DNA from 2 places in the Pseudoalteromonas sp. B131b genome. Region 2 is predicted to be linked to the other one. Evidence: predicted binding sites of a transcription regulator. Region 2 holds the regulator's gene; the other holds the start of a gene.

Region 1 (8,231 bases), 1.1 Mb from region 2:
CATCTTCCACTTCTGGAGCATCTTCTTGTGAATCTGAGGCGCCATCGCGAGTATTGTGGTAATACAAGGTTTTAACACCTAGTTTGTACGCGCTTAGTAAGTCTTTTAATAAGACTTGCATAGGTACTTTACCGCCTTCGAACTTGTTTGGATCATAATTTGTATTTGCAGAAATTGTTTGGTCAACAAATTTTTGCATTATGCCAACAAGCTGTAAGTAACCATCGTTTGATGGGATATCCCATAATAACTCATAGTTATTTTTTAAGCGTTCATACTCAGGAACTACTTGTTTTAAAATACCATCTTTGCTTGCTTTAACACTAATATGTCCACGTGGTGGCTCAATACCGTTAGTTGCGTTAGAGATTTGCGACGATGTTTCTGATGGCATTAATGCACTTAGTGTTGAGTTACGCATGCCGTGCTCTTTAATGTTTGCACGTAATGTATCCCAATCAAGATGAAGTGGTTCATCACAAATCTTATCTAAATCACGTTTGTACGTATCAGTTGGCATAATGCCTTGAGAGTACGTTGTTTCGTTAAACTTAGGACATGCACCACGCTCTTTAGCAAGCTCATTAGATGCTTTCATCAAGTAGTATTGAATCGCTTCAAATGTTTTGTGAGTCAGGGCGTTCGCGCTGCCATCTGAATAACGTTTACCGTTTTTAGCTAGGTAGTATGCGTAGTTAATTACACCTATTCCTAACGTACGGCGTCCCATAGTTGCATTTTTAGCAGCCGGTACAGGGTAGTCTTGGAAATCAAGTAAGTTATCAAGTGCACGTACAGCAAGCTCAGCTAATTCTTCAAGCTCATCAAGTGATTCTATTGCACCTAAGTTAAACGCAGAAAGTGTACAAAGGGCAATTTCGCCTTCTTCGTCATTTACGTTATTAAGTGGCTTAGTTGGCAATGCAATTTCTAAACATAAGTTAGATTGGCGAATAGGCGCAACTTTAGCAATGAACGGGCTGTGTGTATTACAGTGATCCACATTTTGTAAGTAAATACGACCAGTACTTGCACGTTCTTGGGCAAACATAGAGAAAAGCTCAATGGCTTTGATACGCTTTTTACGGATAGACTCGTCTTGTTCGTATTTGACGTAAAGCGCATCAAATTCTGCTTGGTCTTCAAAAAATGCATCATAAAGGCCAGGCACATCTGATGGGCTAAATAACGTAATGTAATCGTCTTTAATTAAACGAGAATACATTAATTTATTAAATTGTACGCCGTAATCTAGGTGACGAACACGGTTGTCCTCTACACCACGATTATTTTTAAGTACCAGTAGGTTTTCTACTTCTAGGTGCCAAAGCGGGTAGAACAATGTTGCAGCGCCGCCACGTACACCACCTTGCGAACAACTTTTAACCGCTGTTTGAAAGTGCTTATAAAAAGGAATACAACCAGTGTGATACGCTTCGCCATTACGAATATGGCTACCTAGCGCACGAATTCGACCTGCGTTAATACCAATACCCGCACGTTGTGAAACGTACTTAACAATAGCTGATGATGTTGCATTGATTGAATCGAGGCTGTCGCCACATTCAATTAATACACATGAGCTAAATTGACGAGTAGGGGTACGAACACCAGCCATTATTGGTGTAGGCAATGAAATCTTAAATAACGATACCGCATCATAAAAACGTTTAATGTAATTAGTACGCGTTTCACGTGGGTAGTCAGCAAATAAACTTGCCGCTACTAAAATATATAAAAACTGTGCGCTTTCGTAAATTTCACCTGTTACACGGTTTTGAACGAGGTACTTACCTTCAAGCTGTTTTACAGCAGCGTAGCTGAAGTTAAGATCGCGAGAATGATCAAGGTACGCATCAAGCTCATCTAACTCTTGCTCTGTATAATCTACTAATAAGTGAGCATCATAGCGTTTGTCTTCAACCATTTTAGTTACATGATCAAATAAACGTGGTGGCTCAAATTGGCCATAGGCTTTTTTACGTAGGTGGAATACAGCTAAACGCGCTGATAAATACTGGTAATCTGGCGATTCTTTTGAAATCTGATCTGCAGCTGCTTTAATAATGGTTTCGTGAATATCTTTGGTACGAATACCATCGTAAAATTGAATGTGTGATTTTAATTCAACTTGCGAAACCGAAACGTTATTTAAACCTTCGGCGGCCCATTCAATAACGCGATGGATCTTATCAAGATCAAGCGGCTCTTTACGCCCGTCACGTTTGCTTACAGATAACTGTTGGTTCATAGCTTTGCCTGTATTCCTTGGGGATTATGTATTTTGACCAATGTTTACACCTCAAATTAGCAAGGTGTAGTGCTCATTTATTATAGGTTTCACCAAATTAGTGAATTTAATTGAATAACATTTGGCCACAATATCTGGTGTTGTTCAATTTAGAGATCACAAGATAGTGTGGTCTGCATTGTTTTGCAAGGGACATAATTGCCCCTGTTTGTGGATAACTTTGGGATAACGCATTTGTGTTAGTAGACACTCACCTTCGAACAATCATTTAAGTTGAAATATGCAAAAATCAACTAATGATCTGCTAAATTTACGCATTTTAAAAATAAATTTTGACTGCTTTTTTTATCAGCAAGCTTTGCCTAAAAACTAACACAATCACAATATATAGTGTTTATTAATTAACATAGCACTATATATGGTTAAAACCATCAATTGGACTTAGCCAGTTTAAATTGGCTTTCCAGCTTAATGCCTCATCTTCACTGGGAATGTAACCCCAAAGTGCAGTCGCGGTATGCATACCTGCTGCTTTGCCTGCTTGTATGTCACGCTGTGCATCACCAATGTATAAACAACGCTTTGGCTGTACTTGCATAAGCTTTGCACAATGTAGCAGTGGTAAAGGTGATGGCTTAGCCTCTGCTAAAGTGTCACCACTTATTACTACACTGGCATTTTTTAAAGCAGGAATAGCTGCAACTAAAGGATCGGTTAAAAACCCTGGTTTGTTAGTCATGATCCCCCATTTGATCTTTTTCTGATCTAGGGCGATAAGTAACGATTCAACTCCGCTGAAGCAGCGTGTGTGATTTGCTATGTTTGCAGCGTACTCGTCAACTAATTGCTTTATAAGCTCGTTTTGGGGTTGTTTGTCCCATAACGCTTTAAAACCAGCCTCTAATAATGCGCCAGCGCCGTTAGATGCCGCAGGACGGTATATATCACTACTAACAGGCTCTATTTTATTGCTAATAAGCACCGCGTTTAAAGCGGCACCTAAATCATCAGCAGTGTCGAGTAGGGTGCCGTCTAAATCAAATAAAAATGCATCGTACTCAATAAGGGGATGGGGGCTTGAGAGTTAGCCATTAAGCTAACTTCTCAAAATAAAGTATGTAATTTACGCTAACGTCGTTATTAAGCGTATATTGCTTTGATAGTGGGTTATAAGAAAGGCCTGTACTTGCACGAACTTTTAAACCCGCTTGCTCTGCCCATGCAATGAGCTGTGCAGGTTTTATAAACTTTTTATGGTCGTGTGTACCTTCAGGCACCATTTTTAAAAGCTTTTCAGCACCAACAATAGCGTATAAGTATGCTTTAGGTGTTTTGTTCAGGGTTGAAAAAAACACGTCTGCGCCTGGTTTGGCTAATGCGGCTACGGCATGAATGATAGATGCTGGGTCGGGAACGTGCTCAAGCATTTCCATACAGGTTATTACATCAAAGCGCTCTGGATTTTGTGAAGCAAACTCTTCTGCAGGCACTTTTATATAATCTACATTTACGCCAGTTTCTAAACTGTGCAACTTAGCAACAGTTAAAGGCTCTTGCCCCATGTCGATGCCAGTTACTTTTGCGCCCATGCGCGCCATGCTTTGGCTTAAAATACCGCCACCACAGCCAACGTCGAGTGTTTCTTTATCGAATAAACCTTGCGTTTTGTTTGCTATAAAGTCTAAACGTAACGGGTTAATTTCGTGAAGAGGTTTGAATTCTCCGTCTAGGTCCCACCAACGCTCGGCGATGGCTTCAAATTTTGCTATTTCTGCGTGATCTACATTTTGATGTTCGGTCATAAAATACTTCCTCGTCAATCTGAGGCCATTATATAGGGCTAAATTGGTAAATCGCAAAGTTTTGCGCCTGTAAATTAAAATTAATTGTGATAGCATGGCTGTTAGAAATAATAACAATACTCTTAATCCCCAATACCGGGTCGTTGAGAGCTGATACTGAAGGAATGTGATATCAAATGACTGATCTCGCCAATGAAATTCTGCCAGTCAATATTGAAGACGAGTTAAAAAACTCCTACTTAGATTACGCGATGAGCGTAATTGTAGGACGTGCATTACCAGACGTACGTGACGGCTTAAAACCTGTTCATCGCCGCGTTTTGTTTGCAATGAACGAGCTTAGTAATGACTGGAACAAGCCTTACAAAAAATCGGCCCGTGTGGTCGGTGACGTAATCGGTAAATACCACCCACACGGCGACAGTGCAGTTTATGACACGATAGTTCGTATGGCTCAGCCATTCTCACTACGTTATATGCTTGTAGATGGCCAAGGTAACTTCGGTTCGGTTGATGGCGATTCAGCTGCGGCAATGCGTTATACAGAAGTACGTATGGCAAAAATGTCGCATGAGCTATTAGCTGATCTTGAAAAAGAAACGGTTGATTTCGTTCCTAACTACGACGGCACAGAACAAATCCCTGACGTTTTACCAACAAAGGTCCCTAACTTATTAGTTAACGGATCATCAGGTATTGCGGTAGGTATGGCTACAAATATCCCACCACATAACTTAACAGAAGTTATTAATGGTTGTTTAGCGCTTATAATCAATCCTGAATTAACTATAACTGAGTTAATGGATTATATTCCGGGCCCAGATTTTCCAACCGCTGCAATTATCAACGGTAAGAAAGGTATTGAACAAGCATACCAAACTGGCCGTGGTAAAGTGTACATGCGTGCACGTGCTGAGATTGAAACGGATGAAAAAACAGGCCGTGAAACAATTATCGTTCACGAAATTCCTTATCAAGTTAACAAAGCACGCTTAATTGAAAAAATTGCTGAGCTTGTTAAAGATAAAAAAATTGAAGGCATTAGTGCACTACGTGATGAATCAGACAAAGACGGTATGCGTATCGTTATTGAGATCAAACGTGGTGACGTAGGCGAGGTTATTTTAAACAACTTGTATGCGCAGACTCAGTTACAAACTGTGTTTGGTATGAATATGGTTGCGTTAATTAACAACCAGCCTAAGTGTTTCAACTTAAAAGAAATGCTAGAAGAGTTTATTATTCACCGTCGTGAAGTAGTAACTCGTCGTACAGTATTTGATTTACGCAAAGCCCGCGATCGTGCACATATGCTAGAGGGTTTAGCTATTGCGCTTGCAAACATTGACCCTATTATCGAACTTATTCGTAAATCCCCTACACCTGCTGAAGCTAAAGTTGCTTTAACGGCACGTTCAGTGGGAATTAGGTAATGTAAAATCAATGCTTGAAAAAGCAGGCGAAGATAATGTTGCACGTCCAGATTGGCTAGCTGCTGATTTAGGTATTCGCGACGGTCAGTATTTTATTTCAGAGCAACAAGCCCAAGCAATCCTAGATTTACGCTTACACAAGCTAACAGGTCTTGAGCATGAAAAAATCCTGAGTGAATATCAAACACTATTAGATTTAATTGCTGAGCTTTTACATATTTTGGCAACGCCAGAGCGTTTAATGGAAGTTATTCGTGATGAGTTAGTTGAAATTAAAGCACAATACGGCGATGAACGTCGTACTGAAATTAATGCAGCGGCTCACGATATTAGCTTAGAAGATTTAATTACCGAAGAAGACGTTGTAGTAACGCTTTCTCACGAAGGTTATGTGAAATATCAGGCATTGTCTGATTACGAAGCACAACGCCGTGGTGGTAAAGGTAAATCAGCAACGAAGATGAAAGATGAAGATTTCATTGAACGTCTACTCGTTGCAAATACGCACGATACTATTTTATGTTTCTCTACGGCCGGGCGTTTATATTGGCTTAAAGTATATCAGTTACCACTGGCAAGTCGTGCAGCGCGCGGTAAGCCAATTGTTAACTTGTTACCACTTGAAGCTGATGAACGAATTACTGCTATATTGCCAGTACGCGAGTACGCAGAAGATAAATACATCTTTATGGCAACAGCATTTGGTACAGTTAAGAAAACACCATTAACGGCTTACAGTCGTCAACGTGCAAGCGGTATTATTGCTGTTAACTTAAATGAAGGCGATAGCCTGATTGGGGTTGATATTACCGATGGTAGCAACGAAATTATGTTGTTCACTGATGCAGGTAAAGTTGTACGTTTTAAAGAAGCTGAAGAAACAACGGTTGTTGATGAAAACGGTAATCCTGTATTAGACGAAGAAGGTAACCCTGAGATTCGTTTCAAAGGTGTTCGCCCTATGGGTCGTACTGCTACAGGTGTTCGTGGTATTAAAATGCCAGATGAGCAACGCGTAGTATCGTTAATTGTACCAAAAACTGACGGTGCTATTCTGACGGTAACTGAAAACGGTTACGGTAAGCGTACGCAACTTGAAGATTACCCATCGAAGAGTCGTGCAACACAGGGTGTTGTATCAATTAAGGTGAGTGAACGTAACGGTGCTGTTGTTGGTGCTGTGCAAGTTGACGACAACGATGAAATAATGATTATTTCAAATCGTGGTACCTTAGTACGAACTCGTGTTAATGAAGTTTCTACGGTTGGACGTAACACTCAAGGTGTTATTTTGATCAGAACTATTGACGAAGAGCAAGTAGTTGGTTTACAACGTATAGAAGAAATTGAAGTTACTCAAAGTGACTTGATTGATATTGAAGACGTTGAAACTGTAGATACGGTTATTGATGAAGTAGCGGATGATAATCCTCCTTCAGAATAATTGATATTGAAAAAGCGGCCTTGGCCGCTTTTTTTAATGTTGTTGAAAAAAATTAATAGAGTGTGAAATTATATTCATTCATTAAAATCGTAAGGTTGAGTGGATGGGGATTATACGTTCATGCTTAGTAGTTAAATTACTGGAATGAGGCAAAGGTAATGAGTAAATATAATTTTTGTGCGGGACCGGCTATGCTTCCGCAAGCGGTTATGAAAAAAGCGCAAAAAGAGTTTCTAGATTGGCAAGACTTGGGTGTTTCTGTAATGGAAATGAGCCATCGCAGCAAAGAGTTTTTAGCATTAACTGCAAAGTGTGAAGCGAGTCTTCGCCGCTTAATGAATATCAGTGATGAATTTGAAGTGTTGTTTATGCACGGTGGCGGTCGTGGCCAATTTAGTGCTGTTCCTTTAAATTTGCACCAAGAAGGCAAAACAGCGTTTTATTGCGAAAATGGCGTATGGTCGAAAAGCGCCAGAGATGAAGCTAATAAGTTCACTCAAACGTCTTTTACGGATGTACGTAACGATGCTGATGGTGAATTTTCAATTAAAGACGTTGCTGACTGGGAATTACCAGAAGATGCGGCGTACATTCATTATTGCCCTAACGAAACGGTAGATGGACTCGAGATTTTTGATGTACCGAGTCACCCAACTGCGCCGATTGTTGCTGATATGTCATCGACTATTTTGTCTCGCGAAATAGACGTGAACAAATTTGATTTAATTTACGCTGGTGCGCAAAAAAATATCGGTCCATCGGGTATTTCAATCGTTATTGTTCGTAAAACACTACTTGAGCGTGAAGGGTTAGCAAAGCCTGGTATTTTAGATTACGCCCTTGAAGCAAAACAGGGCAGCATGTTTAACACGCCACCTACTTTTGCATGGTATTTAGCTGCTGAAGTCTTCGAATGGTTAGAGAGAAATGGCGGCGTAAAAGCCATGGAAACACAAAATATTGCAAAAGCTGAGCTACTGTATAATTTTATTGATAATTCTGACTTTTACTCAAATATAGTCGCTAAGCATTGTCGTTCACGTATGAATGTTCCTTTTTGGCTAAACGATGAAAGCTTAAATGATCAGTTTGTAACTCAATCCAATGATGCGGGTTTACTTGCACTTGAAGGGCACCGAATTGTAGGCGGTATGCGTGCGAGTATTTATAACGCCATGCCACTTGAAGGTGTTCAAGCCCTAGTAGACTTTATGGCTGCCTTTGCTAAGGAGCACAGTTAATGGAACAGCTTCGTTTAGGACCAATTACAAAAGTAAATGGCACGGTAACCCTACCAGGCT
Region 2 (8,231 bases):
AAATCTTTAAAGTATTCAACATCAATTTTAGTAACGTCTGTTTCGATCAACATTTGTTGTTCGATATCGGCAATTAGATTGCCACTTATTTGCCAAGAATAAACGGCTTGGAGTGCTAAGATACGTGCTTTACGTCTTGCTGCTGGTTTCACAAAAATTCCTTAAACTTAAATTTTATCTAACACATTAACCATTTCAAGCGCGCCTAAAGCAGCTTCGCCGCCTTTATTGCCCATTTTGGTGCCAGCACGCTCAATTGCTTGTTCAATGCTTTCTGTGGTTAATACGCCAAATGCAACCGGGATATCATACTCAAGTGATACTTGCGCAAGACCTTTGTTTGATTCGCCAGCAACTAGGTCAAAGTGTGGTGTACCACCTCTGATCACTACGCCTAATGCGATGATTGCATCATACTCTTTTTTTGCTGCAACGCGTTTAGCCGCTAAAGGTAATTCTACCGCGCCTGGTACATAAATAACGGTAATGTCGTCATCAGATACGCCACCAGTGCGTTTTAGCTCATCAACAGCACCTGCAAGGAGGCTGCTACCAATAAAGTCATTAAAACGAGAAATGACAATGGCAAACTTTTTGCCTGGAGCGTACTTATTACCTTCAATAATTTTCATTTGATAACCCTAAAAATAAGTTCAAGCGGTTGCGATTGCGCAAAAATTGCTGCGCATCATACCATAAAAATAAAATAATAGCCTAGTTTAAGCGTGATGCTTATTGTGGCTCAATGTAATCAACAACTTCTAAATGAAAGCCCGAAAGTGCATGGTACTTTTTAGGACGACTCATTAATCGCATTTGTTTAATTCCAAGATCGGCAAGTATTTGCGAGCCTACGCCAACAGTACGAGATGTACCTTTGAATTTACGTGGTGTAACGCTTTCGCCAGCATCAGCTGCCGCGAATGCTTTTACTGTTGCTTCTAATTCTTCAGTGCTTTCTTGCTTACCTAAAATAACTAAAGCACCTTCATTTTTAGCAATATAGGCCATTGCTTCAGAAAGACCCCAGCTACGGTCAGCACTTCTGTCTGAAAGTAGAATATCGTTAAAGGTACTTTGTAAATGTACACGTACATTTGTCGGCTCTTGATCTTTTATATCGCCTTTGAGCAATACGTAATGTAATTGGCCGTCAATTGTGTCTTTGTAAGTCACCAAATCAAACTCACCATGCTCTGTTGGTAACTTACATTTTGCTACTTGCTCAATTGTTGTTTCGTTTAAGTTGCGGTATTCGATTAAATCAGCAATGGTGCCAATTTTAATACCGTGCTCTTTCGCAAAGACTTCTAAATCAGGGCGACGCGCCATGGTGCCATCAGCATTAAGTATTTCAACAATAACAGATGATGCTTCAAGCCCAGCCAAACGCGCTAAATCACAGCCAGCTTCGGTGTGTCCTGCGCGAGTTAATACGCCACCAGGTTGTGCCATAATAGGAAAAATATGCCCCGGCTGCACAATATCACTTGGTATTGCACCTTTAGCTATAGCCGCTTGCACTGTGCGCGCTCTATCTGCTGCTGAAATACCGGTTGTAACACCTTTAGATGCTTCTATCGACATTGTAAAGTTAGTCGAAAATGCTGCACCATTGTTTTTAACCATTAACGGTAAATCAAGTTGCTCGCAACGCTCTTGCGTCATGGTTAAACAAATTAAACCACGGCCATGGGTAGCCATGAAATTAATCGCTTCTGCGCTAATATGCTCAGCAGCTATTATTAAATCGCCTTCATTTTCTCTATCTTCATCATCCATTAAAATAACCATTTTACCGGCTTTAATATCGTCGATGATTTCTTGTGCGCTGTGTAAATTCATAAATTTGCTCGTGTAAGTTATCAGTTTCGTTATTTAATAAAACCCGCTTTAGCGAGTAAGCTCATCGAAATATCAGAGCCCGTTGGTTGCTCTGCACCTTTTATAAGGCGCTCTAAATAACGTGCAATTTGATCGACTTCTAAATTAACTTGAGTGCCTACTTTAAAATGAGCAATTGTGGTTTGCTCACTCGTATGTGGGACAATTGTTAATTTGAATTTATTACCTTCTACAGCGTTTACTGTCAGGCTTATACCATCAATACATACCGAACCTTTGTAAGGAATGTATTTCATTAAATTTTCTTCGGTTGTAAGCCAATACTCTGTTGCTCGAGCGTTTGCTGTAATGCTTGTAATCGTTGCTATGCCATCAACATGGCCAGATACTAAATGACCGCCTAAACGCGAAACAGGTTGCATGGCTTTTTCAAGATTCACCGTTTGCCCTAAAGCATAGTGAGCAAAACCGGTTAAACCAATCGTCTCGTTAGATAAATCAGCACTAAAACCGTCAATATGTTTATCAACTACGGTTAAGCAAACGCCATTGGTTGCAATGCTGTCGCCTAGCTTTACGTCTTTCATATCAAGGTCAGCACTTTGGATACGAATGGCTAAGTCGCCTTGTTTTTTTGTAATAAAGCAATTTTGCCTGTGGCTTCTATTATCCCAGTAAACATAGCGCTACTCTTTTTATTAAGTGATTTTAATGAGTTTTTAACGCGGTGATACGTAAGTCGTCACCAATGCGCGCACATTCATTAAATGTTAAATCAACGGTGTTTTGCATACTCGTCAATTCAGGAAAATTAACTAAACTTTTTGCATCATGGCCCATTAGTTTAGGCGCTAAATAAAAAACAAACTCGTCAACTAAATTAAGCTCTGTCATTTTACCAGCAAGTGTTGCGCCAGCTTCAAGCCAAACATTATTAAACTGCAGTTGCCCAAGTTTTTCTAAAACGGCTTGTAAATCAACTTTACCGTTACTTTCACTGACTTCAATATGCTTTACAAAATGCGGCCATTGCAATGATTTATCAACCTTAATGGTAAATATAATTACATCACTTTGGATTTCAAATAAAGCAAGGTCAGGTGTTAAACGGTTTTGAGAGTCAATTATAACACGCACGGGCTGGCGAAGCGGCAAATCAGTAGGCAGTGTGCAAGGCAGCTCACTTAGTCGCACATTAAGTTTAGCATCATCGACTAACACGGTATCGGCACCGGTTAAAATAGCGCAGCTTTTCGCTCGGTATAATTGTACGTCTTGTCGAGCAGCAGGACTTGTGATCCACTTACTTTGCCCATTTTTAAGCGCTGTTTTACCATCAATACTTGCTGCCATTTTACAGGTCACATAAGGTAAGCCTTGTTCCATACGCTTAAAAAAGCCAACGTTAAGTGCCCGCGCTTGTGATTCAAGTAACCCATAAGCAACGTCAATACCGGCGTCGCTCAATATTTTAAGGCCTTTGCCTGCAACTTGTGGGTTTGTATCAACCATAGCGGCAATTACTTTTACTACGCCCGCCTTTTTTAAGCCTTCAGCGCACGGTGGCGTACGCCCATAATGACTACACGGTTCAAGCGTTACATAAGCCGTTGCACCTTGTGCATTTTTTCCAGCGATTGCCAGTGCATTTACTTCAGCATGACCTTGACCTGCTAATTGATGAAAACCCTCACCAATTATTTGATTATTTTTAACTAATACACAGCCAACATTAGGGTTAGGCGTGGTAGTAAACCGGCCTTTTTTGGCAAGTTCTATGGCACGTGCCATATACATTTCGTCATGTTCAGTAAAAGTAGTTTGGCTTTGCATTGTTATACCAATTGCGTTAAATAAGTGTTCTATTATAGCGCTAAGAAAATAGCGTAATAACAAGGCGAAAATTATGACATATAGTTATTCTATATAAATAATTTTTAACGCAGTGAGTGCGCTATTTAATGCGATAGAATGATCATGTTTTTAATAAAATTGGTATTACTCCCCTAAACGGGCAATTTCTTCGCCAAATTCGCGTATGTCTTCAAACGAACGATAAACAGAGGCAAATCTTACGTAAGCTACTTTATCGAGCTTTTTGAGGGCTTCCATAATGCATTCACCCACCAAATGGCTTGAAATTTCTCGCTCGCCTGTAGCACGCAACTGCGATTTTATTATATTCACTACTTCGTCTACTTGCTCTGTGCTCACTGGGCGTTTTTCGAGTGCGCGATTTAAGCCATTTAATAATTTATCTTCGTTAAATGGTTCGCGGCTACCGTCTTGTTTAATAACACGAGGCATAACCAGTTCAGCGCCTTCAAATGTAGTAAAGCGCTCGTGGCAGTCGTTACACTCACGACGCCTGCGAACTTGATGGCCGCCGCCAACAAGGCGTGAGTCAATAACTTTAGTATCTTTTGCGGTACAAAATGGACAATGCATAGCTCGGTACTTCCGTTTTAAAACAAAAAAGACCGCTAAATAGCGGTCTTTTATCTTAGCAAAAAAATAGGGCCTGTTGACCTTTCAGGATTAAATTTGTTCTATCTAGGGGCGATTTAATCGCGGCGCGAGGTTTGTAACCTAGTGGGCTAAGTAAAAACCGAGCAACAAAGAGTAAATCGCCCCTAGGACGAACCCGAGGGCAGTGCATGTTTGCCATTTATGCTGCGTTATCGCCTATTTGTGTGGAGTAACCACACTACATAGACTCTGCCTTGCCTAAAAACCAAACATACTACTGCAAATTAAACCTCGAAAGATAAACAGGCCCCTAGCCTATGTGCTCTAAATTACTGCTGCTTATGCAATTAAGCGTAAACAGGTAATTTTGCACAAATTGCTTTAACTTTTTCTTTAACTTGCACCTGTACAGATTCATCAGTGATGTTATCTAGTACGTCACAAATCCAGCCAGCAAGCTCTTTTGATTCTTCTTCTTTGAAACCACGACGAGTGATTGCAGGAGAACCAATACGCAAACCAGATGTTACAAATGGAGAACGTGGATCGTTTGGCACTGAGTTTTTATTAACTGTGATGTTAGCGTTACCAAGGGCTGCGTCTGCATCTTTACCAGTAATATCTTTATCGATCAAATCGAGTAGGAATAAGTGGTTTTCAGTTTTGTCAGATACGATTTTGTAGCCGCGCTCTTGCATTACAGCAACCATTGCTTTTGCGTTTTTAACAACTTGTGTTTGGTATACTTTAAATTCTGGTTGAAGCGCTTCTTTAAATGCCACTGCTTTTGCTGCAATAACGTGACATAAAGGGCCACCTTGGCCACCAGGGAAAACTGCGCTGTTAAGCTTTTTATAGATTGCTTCGTCGCCACATGCAGAAATAATTAAACCACCACGAGGACCAGCAAGTGTTTTATGCGTAGTTGTAGTTACAACATGTGCATGAGGAACTGGGCTTGGGTAAACCCCTGCCGCAATTAAACCTGCAACGTGAGCCATATCAACAAACAGGTAAGCACCTACTTTGTCAGCAATTTCACGGAATTTAGCCCAATCAACAATACCTGAGTACGCTGAGAAACCACCAATAATCATTTTTGGTTTGTGCTCAAGTGCTAGTGCTTCAACTTGTGCGTAATCAATTTCGCCCGTTGCTTCATCTAGTCCGTATTGTATTGCATTGTAAAGCTTACCAGAGAAGCTTACGTGAGAACCGTGAGTTAAGTGACCACCATGAGCTAAGCTCATACCAAGTACAGTGTCGCCTGCTTCTAATAGCGCTAGAAAAACAGCAGCATTTGCTTGCGAACCGGCATGTGGCTGTACGTTTGCGTAGTCAGAACCAAATAATTCGTTAGCACGGTCAATTGCTAATTGCTCAACAACATCTACATGCTCACAACCGCCATAATAACGTTTGCCTGGGTAACCTTCTGCGTATTTGTTAGTAAGCTGTGAACCCTGTGCTTCTAGTACACGTGGGCTACAGTAGTTTTCAGATGCAATTAGTTCAATGTGCTCTTCTTGGCGAGCAGTTTCTTTAGTGATTGCGTCAAATAACTCTGGATCAAAATCCGAAATATTCATGCTACGTTCTAACATTGGGGTCTCCTAGGGCAACGTGTATGGTGTTTTTTAGAGGCTTTATTGTACGCTTTAAACGACTCTTTGCCTACGCTCTTAAGTTGAGGATATTTAAACAGGGATTGAAACTATTTCACAGACTTTTTAAGATGATATTTTTTAATAAGTACATAACTATTTTAAATGCATTTCATTTTTCACATTTAATTAGCTAATGAAAGCCTCTCTTTTTTGAATTATAATTTATAAAAAAAGCGGCCATAGCCGCTTTAATTGTTATTTTTTATTATCCTAGCTTTGCAAGTATTTCTGTACGTAATGCGTCGTAATCGGCGTTTATATCGCTTGCTAGACATGGTTTTGCTAATGCATCGCTAAGTGGTTTTGGCATATCCAATTCAATATTTAAAATATCCTCCACGCTTTCTTTAAACTTAGCAGGGTGAGCGGTCGCTAAAAAGATACCCGCTGCACCAGGCGCTCGATTTTCAACAAGACCTTGGTACGCAATAGCAGTGTGAGGCTCTGCAACATAACCCGTTTGTTGAATTTTTTTCATCACCGATTGCGTGTCTTGCTCGTTTACGCTAGTTGAATAAAAGTTATCGTAGCTAAACCAGTTATTATCTAACATTGTTTGCACACGTGGCCAGTTGTTTGGCTTACTTACATCCATTGCATTTGAAAGCGACTCAAGTGTTGCGCTTGGCGTCCACGTTTTATCAAGCATAAAGCGCGGCACAGTATCATTTTGGTTGGTTGTTGCACTTAATTTACCTACAGGTAAGCCAATAACCGCACCAATCATTGCAGCACATACATTACCAAAGTTGCCACTTGGCACTGATATATGCGCTGTTGCGCGTTTTTCTTTTGGTAGTTGTGCAATGGCCTCAAAGTAATAACAAACCTGAGCAACTAAACGGCTAATATTAATTGAATTAGCAGAATTAAGCCCAAGTGTTGATTTAACTTCTTCATCTAAAAAGGCATTTTTAACTAACTCTTGGCAATCATCAAAGCTGCCCTCAACTGCATAACAATGAATATTGTTACCTAGCGTAGTAAATAGCTTTTGCTGAGCAAGTGAAATTTTGCCTTTAGGATATAAAATTACAACATCAATATTTGGCTTGTTATAAAAAGCATGTGCAACGGCTGCACCAGTATCGCCCGATGTTGCGGTTAAAATAGTTACTTTTTCATCTTTATTAAATTGCGCCAAACACTCTGCCATAAAGCGACCACCAAAGTCTTTAAACGCAAGCGTAGGACCATGAAACAACTCTAAGCAGTATGTATTCTCTTCAACTTCCACCAGCTTAACTGGAAAATTAAATGCATTTTTAACCATTTGTGCCACAGTGTCGCTTGGTAGCTCATCACCAATTAGGTGAGATAATATTTTGCCACTGCGTGTAACAAAGTCCATATCAAGCAATGCATCAACATCGGACAGTGGGGCAAGGGTTTCAGGAAAAAACACACCTTGATTACGACCCAAACCTGTTTTTACGGCTTCAACGAACGACACTTTTTGTGAGCTATCTTTTAAATTATGTAATTGCATGACTACCTATCCTATAAAACTGTTAATTGACGCGTGCCGTCGTTATCTAATTTACAAATGTGGCAAAAGCCTTGCTCGTTAATGTAATTTGCCTCTAACCACTGCGCGCATTGCTGTGCAGCTTCAAGTGTTTTACATACACTAAACAAGGTGGGTCCTGCGCCCGAAATACTCACTATTTCAGCGCCCAGCGCTGGTAAGCTTGCTTTGGCTTCACTAAAGCCTTTAATAAGCGGTGCGCGGTAAGGTTCTGCTATTTCATCTTTCATTATGCTCAGCGCATCGTCAAAACGATTAGTTAACAGTAAGCTACTAAATGCCGATAAACGCTGTGCAAACTCAACACTTGCATGCATGCTCAACTCTTTTGGTAAAACCGAGCGCGCTTTTGCAGTGTTGAGTGAAAAACCAGGGAACGCAGCAACGTAGTACCAATTTTCATCAACAGGCAGTGCAATCGATTTATCAGGGATTAAACCACCTGTTAATTGCAAACCACCTAAATAACATGGCGTGATGTTGTCGTAATGACGGCCACCGCTCACTACAGCTTCGAAGTCAGCCATAAGCTCAATAAGCTCAACCTGACTTAAGTTAGTTTGTGCAAATTGATCAAGAGCAGCAAAGGTAGCCACGACCGAGCATGCACTAGATCCAAGTCCAGATCCAATTGGTAAATTCTTTTTAAGCTCGAGCTTTACGCTTGGCATAGTAGGCGCAACATGCGCTCTAAAATGCACTAAACACTGGTACGCTAAATT

The links. Region 2 encodes NrdR, which represses ribonucleotide reductase genes. Its sites were predicted from a motif close to AAACACNANATNTNGTGTTT; they were not measured.
Region 1: the regulator NrdR is predicted to act here: its motif matches at 2,375-2,394, upstream of nrdA (class 1a ribonucleoside-diphosphate reductase subunit alpha).

What each region holds. Positions count from the first base shown of each region.
Region 1 covers NZ_JARLUZ010000001.1:2,847,756-2,855,986, forward strand. The annotation lists gene nrdA (class 1a ribonucleoside-diphosphate reductase subunit alpha) at 1-2,251, opposite strand, end outside; gene P4S65_RS13150 (HAD-IA family hydrolase) at 2,664-3,314, opposite strand; gene ubiG (bifunctional 2-polyprenyl-6-hydroxyphenol methylase/3-demethylubiquinol 3-O-methyltransferase UbiG) at 3,343-4,053, opposite strand; partial or broken gene gyrA (DNA gyrase subunit A) at 4,230-6,930, shown strand; gene serC (3-phosphoserine/phosphohydroxythreonine transaminase) at 7,089-8,171, shown strand; gene aroA (3-phosphoshikimate 1-carboxyvinyltransferase) at 8,171-8,231, shown strand, end outside.
Region 2 covers NZ_JARLUZ010000001.1:1,740,684-1,748,914, reverse strand. The annotation lists gene nusB (transcription antitermination factor NusB) at 1-152, opposite strand, end outside; gene ribH (6,7-dimethyl-8-ribityllumazine synthase) at 168-632, opposite strand; gene ribBA (bifunctional 3,4-dihydroxy-2-butanone-4-phosphate synthase/GTP cyclohydrolase II) at 733-1,845, opposite strand; partial or broken gene P4S65_RS07935 (riboflavin synthase) at 1,875-2,527, opposite strand; gene ribD (bifunctional diaminohydroxyphosphoribosylaminopyrimidine deaminase/5-amino-6-(5-phosphoribosylamino)uracil reductase RibD) at 2,554-3,678, opposite strand; gene nrdR (transcriptional regulator NrdR) at 3,844-4,293, opposite strand; gene glyA (serine hydroxymethyltransferase) at 4,662-5,918, opposite strand; gene thrC (threonine synthase) at 6,187-7,470, opposite strand; gene thrB (homoserine kinase) at 7,482-8,231, opposite strand, start outside.